DNA from 2 places in the Lysobacter capsici genome. Region 1 is predicted to be linked to the other one. Evidence: predicted binding sites of a transcription regulator. Region 1 holds the regulator's gene; the other holds the start of a gene.
What was found. The regulator sigma-54, encoded in region 1, starts transcription at its own class of promoters, with help from an activator protein. The targets are predictions, from matches to a motif close to TGGCACGNGCNTTGC.

Region 1 (7,205 bases):
GTCAGGTGCACGATCAGGCGCAGGTACTTGTTGTTCTTGACCGCGGTGTCGCCGAACATCTGGCGGATATTGAGCACGCCCAGGCCGCGAACTTCCAGCAGGTCCTGCAGCATGTCCGGGCAGGTGCCGTCGAGCACGTCGGGGGCGATCTGGGTGAATTCGGGCGCGTCGTCGGCGACGAGGCGATGCCCGCGCGTCACCAATTCCAGCGCCAGTTCGCTCTTGCCCGATCCCGATTCGCCGGTGATCAGCACCCCGATCGAATAGATCTCCATGAACACGCCATGCAGGGTGATCTGTGGCGCCAGCGCACGGGCCAGGTGGTATTGCAGGTGATTGAGCAGCTCGTGGCCGCGCCGCGGCGACACCCACAGCGGCGTGTCGGTTTCCTCCGCGGCGATGCGCAGGTCCTCGGGGCAGGGCTGGTCCTTGCTGATGACCAGCGCCAGCGGCCGGAACTGGATGATCTTCTCGATCGTTTCCCAGCGCAGCCGCGAATCCAGCCCGTCGAGCCAGGTCAGCTCCTCGGTGCCGAGGATCTGGACCTTGTTCGGGTAGATCGCATTGAGATAACCGGCCAGCGACGGCCGTCGCGCGACCGTATTAACCGCCTCGACCAGCCGCCCGTCGCCGCGTTGGCCGGCCAACCAGCGCAGCGCCAGGCGGTCGCGCTGCTGTTCGAACAGTTCGCCTGCACGGATGCTTTTGCTCATGGGGGAAGTTTACGAGCAAAGGGCGGTGGTGTCGCACTGGGGCGCTGCCCGTATGCGTTAGCGCTGCCCACTTTGTAAAAGGGGGGGGGGCGAGCGCCCGGGGGGCGAAGTCGAGTCGATACCTCAGCGCGGGGGATTCGCTTTTGCTTTCGGGTGAGTGGCTAAGCAAGAGCAAAAGCAAAAGCAAAAGCAAAAGCAAAAGCAAAAGCAAAAGCAAAAGCAAATCCCCCCTGGCCCCCCTTTTTCAAAGGGGGGAATCGGTAGGCGGGGGCGAAGCGATTTGGTGGCAGGAAGAAGAACCGGTACGTCATTTCGCGCTGCGATGCACGCCAACGCTTCGCCGCTCGTGCGCGCTACTCATGCCCACTTTGTAAAAGGGGGCGAGCGCCCGGCGCAGGTTCGAAGTCGAGCGGTTCCTCAGCGCGGGGGATTCGCTTTTGCTCTTCGAACAGTCGCCGGGCAAGTGCAAAAGCAAAGGGGCTGTCCTAGATAAGAATTCGATCTAGGATGAGAAATGGCGATAAGTCGCTGTCGGATAAGGAAAAAAGACCAACTCAGGCTGGTCGAGTTGTTCGTGGCCCAAGCGACCGCCCGTACCGCGGCCGACCTGGTGGGAATTCATCGCAACTCCGCTGCGCTGTACTTCCACAAGCTGCGCCAATGCATTGCCGCTCAGATGGCCGAAGTCGAGCCGGAAATGGCGGTCTTCGAGTGCGACGAGAGTTACTTCGGCGGAGCGCGTAAAGGCAAGCGAGGACGAGGCGCCGCGGGCAAGGTCTGCGTGTTCGGCATCCTCAAGCGCGACGGCAAGGTGTATGCCTTGCCGATTGCCGACACCCGCAGCCAGACCTTGCTGACGGCCTTAAAAACCCGGGTTTTGGCCCATTCGGTGGTCTACACCGATCACCTGGCCAGCTACAACATCCTGGATGTGTCGGGCTTCAAGCATCGCCGGGTGAATCACCGGCATGAGTTCGTGACCCGTCGTGGGAACCACATCAATGGCATCGAGAACTTCTGGAATCAGTCCAAGCGGATCTTGCGCAAGTACAACGGCATTCCGCGCAAGAATTTCTTCTTGTTCCTGAAAGAGTGCGAGTTCCGTTTCAACTATGGGACGCCCCGTCAGCAGCTCAACACGCTGCGGGACTGGGTTGGGCTATAACCCTTATCTAGGACAGCCCCAAAGCGAATCCCCCTTGGCCCCCTTTTACAAAGGGGGGGTCGACAGGTGGGGACGAGGCGATCTTGTCGAGCGTTGAGCTGCCTGCAACTCAAGCCGCGCTGCGCCGGCAATAATCGAGCAACCGATAACTCAACTCGGCCAAGTCCGGCGCGGCGCGCAGTCGGTCGCGGAACGCCTCGTCGGCGAAGCGTTCGGCCAGTTCGGCCAGCAGTTGCAGATGCTGCTGCACGTGATGCTCGGGCACCGCCATCGCCAGCACCAGGTCCACCGGCTGGCCGTCGGTCGCGCCGAAGTCCACCGGTTGCGCGAGCCGCAAAAAGGCCGCACGGCTGTGTTCGAACAGCGGCGTGCGGCCGTGTGGGATGGCCACGCCATGGCCTATCGCGGTACTGGCCAGTGTTTCGCGTTCCTGCAAGCCTTGGCTGAGCGCGGCGGTCATCCGTGGATGGCCTTCGCAAAGCAGATGCGCGGCGGTATCAAGCACTGCATTGCGATCGCCGGGGTGTTCCAGGATGACAACGCGCTGTGCGCTCAACAATTCGTAAAGCGGCATGGCGGTGTGCTTGAGTGGCTGGCGGAAAGCGGGCGCGGAAGGACGGGAAGGGTCAGCCGAATTCGCCGCTGCGGGCGAGGCTTTCGCCGCGATGGTGATCGACCTGCTTGCTCTTGTGCTTCATCAATGCGCGGTCGAGCTTGTCGGCGAGCAGATCGATGGCGGCGTACATGTCGATGGTGGCGGCGTCGCAGTGCAGGGTGCGTCCGGCGATCAGGACGGTGGCTTCGGCTCGATGGTCGGGCTTGTCGAGGCTGAGCTGGATTCGCACGTCGAAGGGTTGGTCGTAGTGGCGTTGCAGACGGGCCAGCTTGGTTTCAACGTAATCACGCAGCGGAGCGGTGACTTCAATCTGCTGGCCGTGGGTTTCGATACGCATCGGGGACCTCCTTCACGTCGCGGGTGAATGCAGAAACGTGTTCCGACCGGTCTTGCCGGACCGAAACGGAACCGGGTGACGCCCTGACCGCGAATAACCGACCAGGGAGTCCAGCATCGCATGCTGAGCCTGCGGCGCAAGGGGCTGGGTTAGGCCTTTGGTCTTATCCCGGGCGGAAATGCTTGATCGGCCAAGTATTTCCACGAGATGTAAAAGTTTCGCAATGGCTCAAGTCGGCAAGGCCGGAGGTTTGCGCGGGGCCGGTGAGATCGGGTGAGTGAGCGCTGCAGCCCTTGGCGGATAAAGATTGCGCAGTTTTTCGCCGCACGCGCGACAACGGCCAAGCGCGAAAGACGCAAGGCCCGCTCGGCGGGATATCCCGATGGGTTGGCGTTAGGGATGCGCGAAAACGGTCGCGCGCGGTGGCCTCAGGCCATGCGCACGCGATCTTGCGAGGACGGAATGCTCATCGCTTCGCGGTACTTGGCGACGGTGCGGCGCGCGACCGGCACGCCGGTGGCCTTCAAGGTTTCGGCCAGGCGCGCGTCGGACAGCGGCTTGCGCGGATTCTCCGCTTCGATCAGGCGCCGGATCATCGCCTGGATCGCGGTGCTGGACGCTTCGCCGCCGGACCCGGTGTCGATGCCCGAGGCGAAGAACGCGCGCAGCGGCATGGTGCCGCGCGGGGTGCGCGCGTACTTGCGCGCGATCGCGCGCGAGACCGTGGATTCGTGCAGGCCGACTTCGTTGGCGACTTCGCGCAAGGTCAGCGGCCGCAATGCGCTGTCGCCGAATTCAAGGAACGCGGCCTGTTGCTTGAGCAGGCAGCGCGCCACTTTCAGCAAGGTATCGCCGCGCGCTTCCAGGCTTTTGAGCAGCCAGCGCGCTTCCTGCAGATGGCCGCGCAGGTAACTCGCGTCGGACGCGCTGGCGTGGCGGATCATGCCTTCGTAGCCGCGATGGATCGAAATGCGCGGACGCATCGCATCCGACAAGGCGACCCGCCACAGGCCCTGCTGACGCCAGATCACCACGTCGGGCGTGACGTAGGTGTCGGTGGAAATCGCGCCCATCTGCGCGCCCGGACGCGGGTCGAGCGAGCGCAGCAACTGCACCGCGGTGTCGACCTGGGCGGTGTCGAGCTTGAGTTCGTTGGCCAGCCCGGCCACGCCGACGCGCGGCAGGCGCTCGAGCGGGCCGCTGGCGATCTGCGCGGCCAGCGCCTTGCCCGGCGTGTCGTCGGGCAAGGTGCCCAGTTGCAGGTTGAGGCATTCGCCGAGCGAACGCGCGGCCACGCCGACCGGATCGAAGCGCTGCACCTGATGCAACACGGTGGCGACTTCGTCTTCGCCGACACTGAGCTCCGGCGCGAGCGAGGCGGCGATCGCGTCGAGCGGTTCGCGCAGGTAACCGTCGTCGTCGATCGCCTCGATCAGCGCCACGCCGATGCTGCGGTCGCGCTGCGACAGCGGGCTCAGGTGCAATTGCCACAGCAGGTGATCGAGCAGGGTCTCGGCGTCGGCGACCTGTTCGGCCGCGGGCGAGTCTTCGTCGTGATCGGACGGGCCGACCCGTTCGTACCAGGTCTCGCCGTCGTCCAGGGTCCACTCGGGTTCGGCGACCGGCGCCTCGGTGCTGCTGCCGGCCTCGCTGCCGCCGCCTTCCTCGCCGCTGGGCACGACCACGCGCGGCTCGTCCTCGGCCGCGGACGGCTCGGTCCAGTCGAGCAGCGGGTTGCTTTCCACGGCGGTGGCGAGCTCGGCCTCCAGTTCCACGGCCGACAATTGCAACAGGCGGATCGCCTGCCGCAATTGCGGCGTCATCACCAGCTGTTGTCCGAGTGAGGCTTGGAGGCGGGGCTTCATCATCGATTGCAGACGCGACCTGAATAGGCGACCTGAGACGGCGGCCGAGTCGCGCGTCGCGGGCGTCGTTACGCGCCCGGCAACCAACAGGTTACAAGCGGAACGTTTCGCCCAGGTAGACGCGACGGACATCGGGATTGGCCAGCAGCGCGTCCGGAGCCCCCTGCGCGAGCACGCCGCCGTCGTTCAGGATATACGCACGATCGCAAATGCCCAAGGTTTCGCGCACGTTGTGGTCGGTGATGAGGACACCGATCCCACGATTCTTGAGGTGGCGCACGATTCGCTGGATCTCGCCGACCGAAATGGGGTCGACACCGGCGAAGGGTTCGTCCAGCAGCATCAGGCGCGGGCGTGCAGCCAAAGCGCGCGCGATTTCCACACGACGGCGTTCGCCGCCGGACAGGCTGGCGCCGAGCTGGTCGGCGACATGGGTCACCTGCAGTTCGTCCATCAGGCTGCCCAGTTCGCGTTCGATGCCGGCGCGGTCGAGGTCGTCGCGCAGTTCCAGCACCAAGCGCAGGTTGTCGGCGACGCTGAGCTTGCGGAACACGGAGGGTTCCTGCGGCAGATAACCCACGCCGTACTTGGCGCGCGCGTACATCGGCTCGGCGGTGATGTCCTTGCCGTCGAGCACGATCGAGCCGGCATCGGCCGGCACCAGGCCGACGATCATGTAGAAGCAGGTGGTCTTGCCGGCGCCGTTGGGGCCGAGCAGGCCGACCACTTCGCCGGCGTCGAGGGTCAGGCCGAAGTCGCGCACGACTTCGCGCTGGCGGTAGGCCTTGCGCAGGCCTTGAGCGACCAGCATCAGCCGCCTCCCTTGGCCGGCGCGGCGGTCTTGCTCTTGGGCTGCAGGCGCATGTTGACGCGGCCGCCGGTGCCGCCGCTCTCGATCTGGCCGGTCTTGGAGTTGTAGACGATGCGTTCGCTCTTGATCGTGTCGCCGGCTTTGTCGACGAAGGCATTGCCGGTCAGGATGATGATCTCCTTGGGCATGTCGTAGTCGACCTTGTTGGCGCGACCGGCGAACGGCGAACCGTCGTCGAGCTGTTGCTTGATGGTGACCTGCGAGCCGGTCATGGTCACGTAGGTGACCTCGCCGTTGCTGCGCTTGAGGTCGGCCTTGGCGGCGTTGATGACCAGGGTGCCCTGGACGATCTTGACGTTGCCGGTCATCACGCACGGCGCGGTGTCGTTGCTGACCGAGCAGTTGCTGCTGTCGGCATCGATGTCGGTGGGCTGATTGCGATCCGAGGAGCGCGCGAGCGCGGCCGCCGGCGCCAGTGCTACGGCGACCAGGCACAGCGCCAGCAAATTAGCGAGCTTTCGCTTCATAGCGGACCTTGACGTTGGGAATGATGACGTTCTTGGTTTCGAGATCGGCCTGCAATCCCGAGCCGTTCATTATAATGCCCGGCTGGATCATCTTGACCGGAACGGCCGAGGTGGCCTTGTTCGCGTCGGGGAACACGTTCAGTTCCTCGCTGGTGATGTTGATCGGCTTGCCTTCGGCGTTGGTGCTGTCGGCATGGACCTGGCCGCGCAGGCGCACTTCGTCGGCCTCGGCGCTGACCCAGCCGCGCTGCGACTTGACTTCCCACGGCCCGCCGTTGGCGCCGGGCTTGGCCGGGATCAGGAACACCGGCGTGGTGATGTCCATGGTCTTGACGTTGGGGTCGCGGGTCAGCTTCGGCGCGCGCAGGGTGAACGATTCCTTGCCCAGCTTGTCGAGCACGACCACTTCGAAATCGTTGAGCACGTAGTCCGGGCGCGCGCTGGCCGGGCCGGAGACTGGTTTTTCGCGTTGCGACCACAGCGCCCAGCCGCTGAGCGCGGCGGCGGCGAGCAGGATCAGGGTGAGCATGCCGCGCCAGCTCATCCCAGCGCTCCGGCCAGGGCGTCTTCGGCGTGACCTTGCGCGGCCAGCAGCAGATCGCACAGTTCGCGCGCCGCGCCTTCACCGCCGCGCGCCACCGTGCGCCAGTGGACCCGCTCGCGCACCCACGCATGCGCGTTGGCCGGCGCGACCGCCAGGCCGACGTGCGGCAGGATCCGCAGGTCGGCGAGGTCGTCGCCCATGAAGGCGACCTGTTCCAGCGTGAGCCCCAGGCTTTCGGCGATCAGCTTGACGCAGACCAGCTTGTCCTTGACGTCGCCGTGCGAGGTCGCGCCGAGTTCGGCGGCGCGGTGGGCGGCGATGGCGCCGCCGCGCGCGGTCACGAAATGCACGGCGATGCCGACCTTGCGCAGCAGCGCCAGGCCCTGGCCGTCCTGGACGTGGAAGCTCTTGTATTCGCGTCCGGTGCTGTCGAAGGTCAGCCGCCCGTCGGTCAAGGTGCCGTCGACGTCGAAGCAGGCCAGCCGGATGCGCTGCGCGCGTTCGCGGATGGCGGCGGGGTAGTCGTTTAGGTGGCTGTAGGGCACTGGGTTCGGGAATAGGGAATGGGGAGTAGGGAATCGGAGAGCGTTTGCCGGCGAGCGGAGAGATCGCGAGGAACCGCTGTCC
Region 2 (7,205 bases), 2.3 Mb from region 1:
GCCGTTGCAGCGCGAGGTATGGCCACTGGCCGGCCCGGCCGGGTCGGCATTGGCGACGCCCCAGCCCTCGCACGGCGCGCCGGGCGCGGAGGCTTCACCGTTGGTGGGCATGAAACGCAAGCCGACCAGGGTGGTGCCGGACAGACCGCTGGAGATCGGAATCGCCGGACACTCGATGTTCAAGTACCCGGTCTGGTGTACGCCGAGCATGACCGTGCCGTTGTTGATCACGCCCGGACAGCCTTCGGGCGGATCGAGTTCGCAGGCATAGCCCCATTCGCTGGCCTTGTCCGGCGGCGTCTGGGTGGCGAAGAACTTGTCCACCCGCTGGTACTGCGGCGCCAGGTCCTTGGGCGGCAGATCGACGTTGACCGCCTGCGGATACCACAGGTCCGCGCACTGGGTATGCAGCGCCGCATCGACCTGCACCAGATACAGATCCTGCGGATCGCCGTTGCCGGCCCAATCGGCGCCGGTGGTGCCGGCCATGACGAAGCGGTCGGCCTTGCGGTCGATCGCGTACAGGCTTTCGCGGAAGTTGTCGCCGTAGCGGCGCTGGGTCAGCGCGCCGTATTCGCGCAGCGTCGCCGGATCGGCGGCGAGCACGAAGCCCTGGCTGGCGCCGATCGTGCCGGCGACCGCGAGCGCACCGTTGAGGCCGTCCAACGTCGCCGCCTCGACCACGTCGTAGGCGGTGAAGCTGAGCTTCTCGCGATCGTTCCAGACCGACTGCACCTTCGGGCTGCAACTCGCGCGCGAGTAACGCACCAGGTACGGCTGCGACGGCGCGCCTTCGCTGAAACCCGTCGCCGCGCCGACCAGTACGGTCTCGCCCAGGAAGTTGCGTCCGAGCAACGGCGTCAGCCCGTAGAAGTCGCGATGGTCCTTGTCGTCGCCCAGGGTCGTGCTGCACACCGGCGCGCCGGCGCCGGTGGCGCGGAACATCAGCGCGTTGCGCACGCCGTTGGCCGAGGTGGCCGTGCCGGCGATCACCAGGTCGGTCCAGGCGCCGGTGTTGGCGAGGTTTTCGGTGACCGCGCGGAACTGCAGGCTCGGCCATTCGTGACCGTCGTACTGATGGTCCCAGACCACGTTGCCGGTCAGGTCGACCCGCGCGATGCGGCCGACGGTGCGGCCGTTCTGAATTTCCTCGCCGACCATGACGATATCGCCGCCCGCGGCGGCCTTGCTCGGCATCACCGATCCGCTCTGGATCAGGTCGTAGCCGGTGGCGCGGCTGGCCGGGTCGCGATTGTCGAGCAAGGTGGTCCACACCGGATTGCCCTTGCAATCCAGGCGCATGACGAAGGCATAACTGCCCTCGTCGGTGCGCAGGTTGCCGGTGACCGCGAAACCCGCGCCGCCGGTGAGTTCGATGATGCCGTAGCCGGCGGAGTGTTTGCCGCCGCCGACGTAGTAACCCCGCTGCCAGGTGTTGAGCCCCGCATTGTCGGTGACGCCGGTGTCGGTCACGCGCGTGACCAGCACCTGGTCGGCGTCGCTGTTGCGGCGCGTGCCCACGGCGATCGAGCCGTTGCCGGGGCAGTACTTCACGGTCTTCACGTCCTCGCCGATATCGCGCCACTCGGTGTTGCCGTAGTAGCCCTCGTAGTTCTGCGCCTGCGCCACCGGCGCGGCGAGCAACAAGCCCGATACCAGCGCCGCGGCGTAGCGCCTCAACGCCGCACCACCAGATCCTTTGCTTTCCAGTTCCATGGTGAGCCTCTTTGCAGAATCGTTCTGCGTGGATGGGTCGACTGCATCGCCGAAGCTAACGCGCGCGGAAGCCGGTTCCGAGGACGATCCAGGGGCGATACCGGGACACAACGGGAACGATTCGCGCGAGCGGCCGGCGCGATTTGCGACATCGGCATGAGGTTTTCGTAAAAGCGCTCGGCGCGTCACAGCCGAAGTGAGCGCACATGCAGATCGCGATTCATCTTGCTTGGTTGGCCGACGGACGGCGCTGCGTTGCGTTGCAGCCCCATCGATCCGCGACGCCCCAACACGCGAGACCGAAGCCGCGATGTGCTTCTGTAGGAGCGCCGCAAGTCGCGACCGAGGGATCGCGACTGCGACGAAACCCTCGCCGTAGTTGTATTGCCGCGGTCGCGGCTCGCGCCGCTCCTACAGGGCGAGCCCGAAGCCGCGGTGCGCTTCTGTAGGAGCGCCGCAAGTCGCGACCGCGGAATCGCGACAGCGACGAAACCCTCGCCGTAGCTGCGTTGCCGCGGTCGCGGCTCGCGCCGCTCCTACAGGGCGAGCCCGAAGCCGCGATGCGCTTCTGTAGGAGCGCCGCAAGTCGCGACCGCGGGATCGCGACTGCGACGAAACCCTCGCCGTAGCTGCGTTGCCGCGGTCGCGGCTCGCGCCGCTCCTACAGGGCGAGCCCGAAGCCGCGATGTGCTTCTGTAGGAGCGCCGCAAGTCGCGACCGCGGGATCGCGACTGCGACGAAACCCTCGCCGCAGCTGCGTTGTCGCGGTCGCGGCTCGCGCCGCTCCTACAGGGCGAGTACGAGACTGCGTCGCGACCAGGCAGACGCCCGGATCAATTCGCCTCACCCAACAACTCCACCTCGGCCAACTCGATCCCACCCTGCCCGTCGCCGTCATTGACCAGGCGCAATCGATAACGCGTATAGGCCCGCGGTTCGTGGATCGCGAACGCGCGCGTCTGCCGGCGCCAGGCGAACGTCTCGTCGCGACGCTCATCCAGCGTCATCCATTGCGCGCCGTCATTGGAACCCTGCAAGGCCCAGGCCTGCGGGTCGCCGTGCTTGTTCGACGAAGTCAACGTATACAGGCGCACCGTGGCCGCGGTCTTGAAGCCCCAGCTCAGCAGCGGCATCGGCGCGTTGAGACGCACCGAGGTGGTGGCATCGTTGTCGAACAAACCCGCCGCCTGCTTGGCGTTGAGTCCAGCCACCGTCGCGTTGTCGCGCCGGCTCAGATCGCGCAGCGGCGCCGGCGTTTCGCCGTCGGCACTCAGCGATTCGGGCAGCGCCTGCGGCGTGCTGGCCCAGTTCGACGGCGACGGGCCCATGCGGAAATCCAGCACCGCGCCCTGCGCCAACAACTCGTGCGGCAGGCTCAGCCGATCCCAGGGCTGGCCGTTGACCTTGAGCGACTGCACATAGCGATTGCGCTCACTCACCTTGGGCGCGTTGATCCTCAGTTCCTTGCCGTTTTCCAGACGGATGCTCATGTGCTCGAAGCGCGGCGCGCCGATCACGTACTCGGGCGAGCCCATACGCAAGGGATAGAACCCCGCCGCGCTGAACAACCACCACGCCGACATCTCGCCGTTGTCCTCGTCGCCCGGATAGCCCTGGCCGATCTCGCCGCCGACGTACAGGCGATCGAGAATGTCGCGCACCTTTTCCTGGATCCGCCACGGCTGCCCGGCTGCGGCGTACATGTACGCAATATGGTGCGAAGGTTGATTGCTGTGGCCGTACTGGCCCATGCGCACGTCGCGCGCTTCGATCATTTCGTGGATCACCCCGCCGTAACTGCCGACCTCGAACGTGCCCGGCGTGGCGAAGAACTGATCGAGCTTGTTGCCCAGCGCGGTGCGGCCGCCGTACAGCGCGGCCAGGCCGGCGCCGTCCTGCGGCGCGTGGAAGGCCATGTTCCAGGCATTGGTTTCGGTGTAGTCGCCGCCCCAGCGGGTCGGGTCGAATTCGCTGGCGGTGTAGCGCCAGCGGCCGTCGCGATGGCGGCCGACGAAGAAGCCCACGCTTGGATTGAACAGGTTGACGTAGCCCAGCGCGCGGTTGCGGTAGTACACCGCGTCGTCGGCGTAATGCTCGCGGTAGGGATCGTCGCCGGCCGGTTCGCGCGACAGGGCCGAGGCCAGCCGGCCGATCGCGAAGTCGTTGATGTAGCCGTCCATCGACCACGACAGGCCTTCGTCGACCGTGCTGTCGGCATAACCGCTGAAGATCGCCCGTTCGATGCCCTTGCGTCCGGCGCCCGGCACGGTGCTGACGCTGGACGCGTTGCGGATCGCCGACTGATAGAACGAGCGCACATCGAAATTGCGCACGCCCTTGAGCCAGGCGTCGGCGAAGGCGACATCGGAGCTGGTGCCCACCATCAGGTCGGCATAGCCCGGCGAGGACCAGCGCGCGATCCAGCCGCCGTCGCGGTACTGCTGGACGAAGCCGTCGATCATCTCGCCGGCCGCGCTCGGCGTGAGCAGCACGTAGGCCGGCCACGCGGTGCGGTAAGTGTCCCAGAAGCCGTTGTTGACGTAGACCTTGCCGTCGACGACCGCGGCGCCCGTGCGTTCGTCGTTGCTCGCGCCGGCCGCGGGCGAGAACGGGCTGGCGTACCGATAACGCGGGCTTTGCGCGCTGCCGGTGTTCTCGTAGCCGCTGTTTGGGTACAGGAACAAGCGATACAGGTTGGAATACAAGGTCGCGCGTTCGTGTTCCGGCGCGCCGTCGATGCGCACGATACCCAGCTTCGCGTCCCAGGCCGCGCGCGCGCGTTCGCGCACGGTATCGAAACTGTCGTCCTGGGCGATTTCCAGCTCCAGATTGCGCTGCGCCTGCCCGACCGAGATCAGCGAGGTCGCGATGCGCAGGGTGACTTGGCGTTCGCGCGCCTGCGTCAGATCGAAGTCGAACCAGGCCGAGACGCGATCGCGGCCGGCGCTGGGCGCTTCGCGCTTGCTCGTGCGCGCGGGCTGATCGAAACGCGCATACAGATACAGCCGGCTCGCGCCGGTCGACAGCTTGCTCTTGCTTTCGGTCCAGCCGCTCAGGCCGCGGCCGTCTACGTGCGCGACGATGTCGCCGTGTTCGTCGCGCTGGTCGAACAGCAATCGCGCCTGCGCGTCGGGATAGGTGAAGCGCATCACCGCGGCGTGGTCGGTCGGGGTCAGTTCGGCGATCAGGCCGTTGTCGAAACGCACCTTGTAGTAATCCGGGCGCGCGGTTTCCTGATCGTGGCCGAAGCTCAACGCGCGCTTGCCGCGATCGAGTTCGACCGCGCCGCCGCCGAGCGCCGGCAGGATGTGGAAACTCTGGCGGTCGCCCATCCACGGGCTGGGTTCGTGCGACAGCGCGAAGGCTTCGATGCGCGGCCGGTTGTCCTCGCCGTTGCGCTCCTGGTACTGGTAGATCCAGTTCGAACCGGCGTTGGTGGTCGGCGTCCAGAAATTGAACCCGTGCGGCAGCGCGACCGCGGGAAAGGTATTGCCGCGCGAATAGCGGCTGTTGGAATTGCTGCCGCGGCGGGTGTCGACGTAGTCGCTGGGATGCTGCGCGGCCTGCGCGTCCGACACCGGCGTGGTGGCGGCCGGGCCGATGCGCAGATCGTCGAGATAACCGCGATAGGCCAGGCCGCGATCGCCGTCGTGCACGACCAGGATCTGGCGGATGCGCCGCCCCGCCGCGACTTCGCCGATGCGGCTGGCGACCGCGTTCCATTGATCCGGATACAGCAGCCGCGCCTGGCCCTGGCCGCGCGCGGTCAAGGCGAAGCCGTGACGGTCCAGCGGCGCGCGCTGCGACAGGCGGCTGCCGTCGTCGAACAGCAGATCGATCGCGACATAGGTCGAGGCGTTGCGCAGATTGTCGAGCGCCGACACCGCGGGCTGTCCGGGCCGGCTCGGCTGGTTCGCCGCCGACAGCGGGAACACCTTGTAGGACAACTCGCTGTCCTTGCCGACCGCGATATCGACATTGAACACCTGCGCCAGCTGCTCGCCGCCGCCGATCCCTTCATAACGCAGCGAACGCAGCCCGTTGAAGCCGACCTCGGGCTTGGCGGTCAGGGCCGCGGCCGCGGGCGGGCCGCCGTCGGCGCTCAGGCGCGGGCTGTCGGCCGGACCGAGCGCGAGCGGCGGATCGGCCGCTTCGAACGAGGTCCAGAAGGTCCGCGCCGGCTTGGCGACTGCGCCCTGGGCCATGCACACACCGATCAGACCGACCAGGGCCGAGGTCCAGGCGCCGTTGCCCGCGCCGCCGCCACGGCGATTGCTACTGTTTGCCGACATGCCCGCTCCCGTTCGCGCGGGCGATCCCGCCCGTGATTCGCCGTGGTACTGAAAACGTTACCACCGCCCCTTGATCTCGATTTGAATCGATCTAAATCAGGCTTGTCAAACCGCGACGCAGCATCCGGCGACCGCTTCACTCCGCAAAAAAACCAATTCAGACAAGCACTTGTGACACGCGATCAGGGTCGTATTCACAGGGCTTTGGCACAGCTTTTGCGTCAATACCCAGCAATGTGATGTGAATCACATTTCATTTGGCACTGCTTCACCCTCTGAAACCTCCCCCGCCATACGGAACTCGGTCGCCCATGCCGATACAGCATCGTCTTGCCCTCTCCATCGCTTTGGCGACCGCAGCCGCAACCTGTCCTGTCACGTCAGCTTTTGCCGTTACGCGTCACGAATCCACCCCAGACCCCCTGCCCGAGATCGAGCGCCTGCGTTCGGATCGGCAGTGGTTGGCTGCGCTGGCGCGCATCGAAAGTGCACAAACGCAGCGTCCGGACGACGAGCAACTGTACCGGCTGCAAGTCCTGACCCTGGCCGACCTGGGCGGCGCCGAGCGCGCCTGGGACCTCGCGCAGGCCCGGCCGAACTTGTTCAGCGAGGCCGAACGCCAGCGCCTGAGCTCGGACCGCCTGGCCCGCCGAGTGCTGTGGGGTACCCTGTTTCCGGAGAACGAAGCCCAGCGCCTGACCGAGATGCGCGACGCCCGCTGCATCCTCGAACAGCACCGCGCCCCCCAGACCCCGGCGCAGCAACAGGCCGACCTGCGCACGCGTTTCGACGAACTGGTGATGCTCAACCATCTCGAGCGCCACGCCGAGGTCGTACAGCGCTATCGCGCGCTGCAGGCCGAAAACATTCCACTGCCGATGTACGCATTGGCCAAGGTCGGCGCCTCGCTGCTCGCCGACAAGCATCCCGAGGAAGCCGCGAGCGTGCTCGAGCACGTCGTGCGCGAATGGCCCGACGACAACGACTCGCAGCTGCAATTGGCCTACGCCTACTCCGAAAGCGAGCGCTTCGACGACGCCTACGCGCAACTGGACAAGATCAAGGCCGCCGAGCCGGCGTTCGTGCGGGTCAAGGGCGCCAAGGAAAGCCACGAGAACTGGCGCCACTACGACGCCGACAGCCACCAGACCATGATCCGCCTGTACGGCGAAGACACGGTCGGCGCGCAGCGGCGTC

Region 2: a site for sigma-54 is predicted at 6,214-6,228, ahead of pgaA (poly-beta-1,6 N-acetyl-D-glucosamine export porin PgaA). Genes of this name have one in related genera too.

The regions. Positions count from the first base shown of each region.
Region 1 covers NZ_CP076103.1:1,507,516-1,514,720, forward strand. The annotation lists gene hprK (HPr(Ser) kinase/phosphatase) at 1-713, opposite strand, end outside; gene KME82_RS06110 (IS1595 family transposase) at 1,228-1,878, shown strand; gene KME82_RS06115 (PTS sugar transporter subunit IIA) at 1,988-2,452, opposite strand; gene hpf (ribosome hibernation-promoting factor, HPF/YfiA family) at 2,505-2,831, opposite strand; gene KME82_RS06125 (RNA polymerase factor sigma-54) at 3,260-4,696, opposite strand; gene lptB (LPS export ABC transporter ATP-binding protein) at 4,788-5,507, opposite strand; gene lptA (lipopolysaccharide transport periplasmic protein LptA) at 5,507-6,034, opposite strand; gene lptC (LPS export ABC transporter periplasmic protein LptC) at 6,015-6,578, opposite strand; gene KME82_RS06145 (KdsC family phosphatase) at 6,575-7,123, opposite strand.
Region 2 covers NZ_CP076103.1:3,758,119-3,765,323, forward strand. The annotation lists gene KME82_RS15595 (hypothetical protein) at 1-1,716, opposite strand, end outside; gene KME82_RS15600 (GH92 family glycosyl hydrolase) at 2,550-6,008, opposite strand; gene pgaA (poly-beta-1,6 N-acetyl-D-glucosamine export porin PgaA) at 6,320-7,205, shown strand, end outside.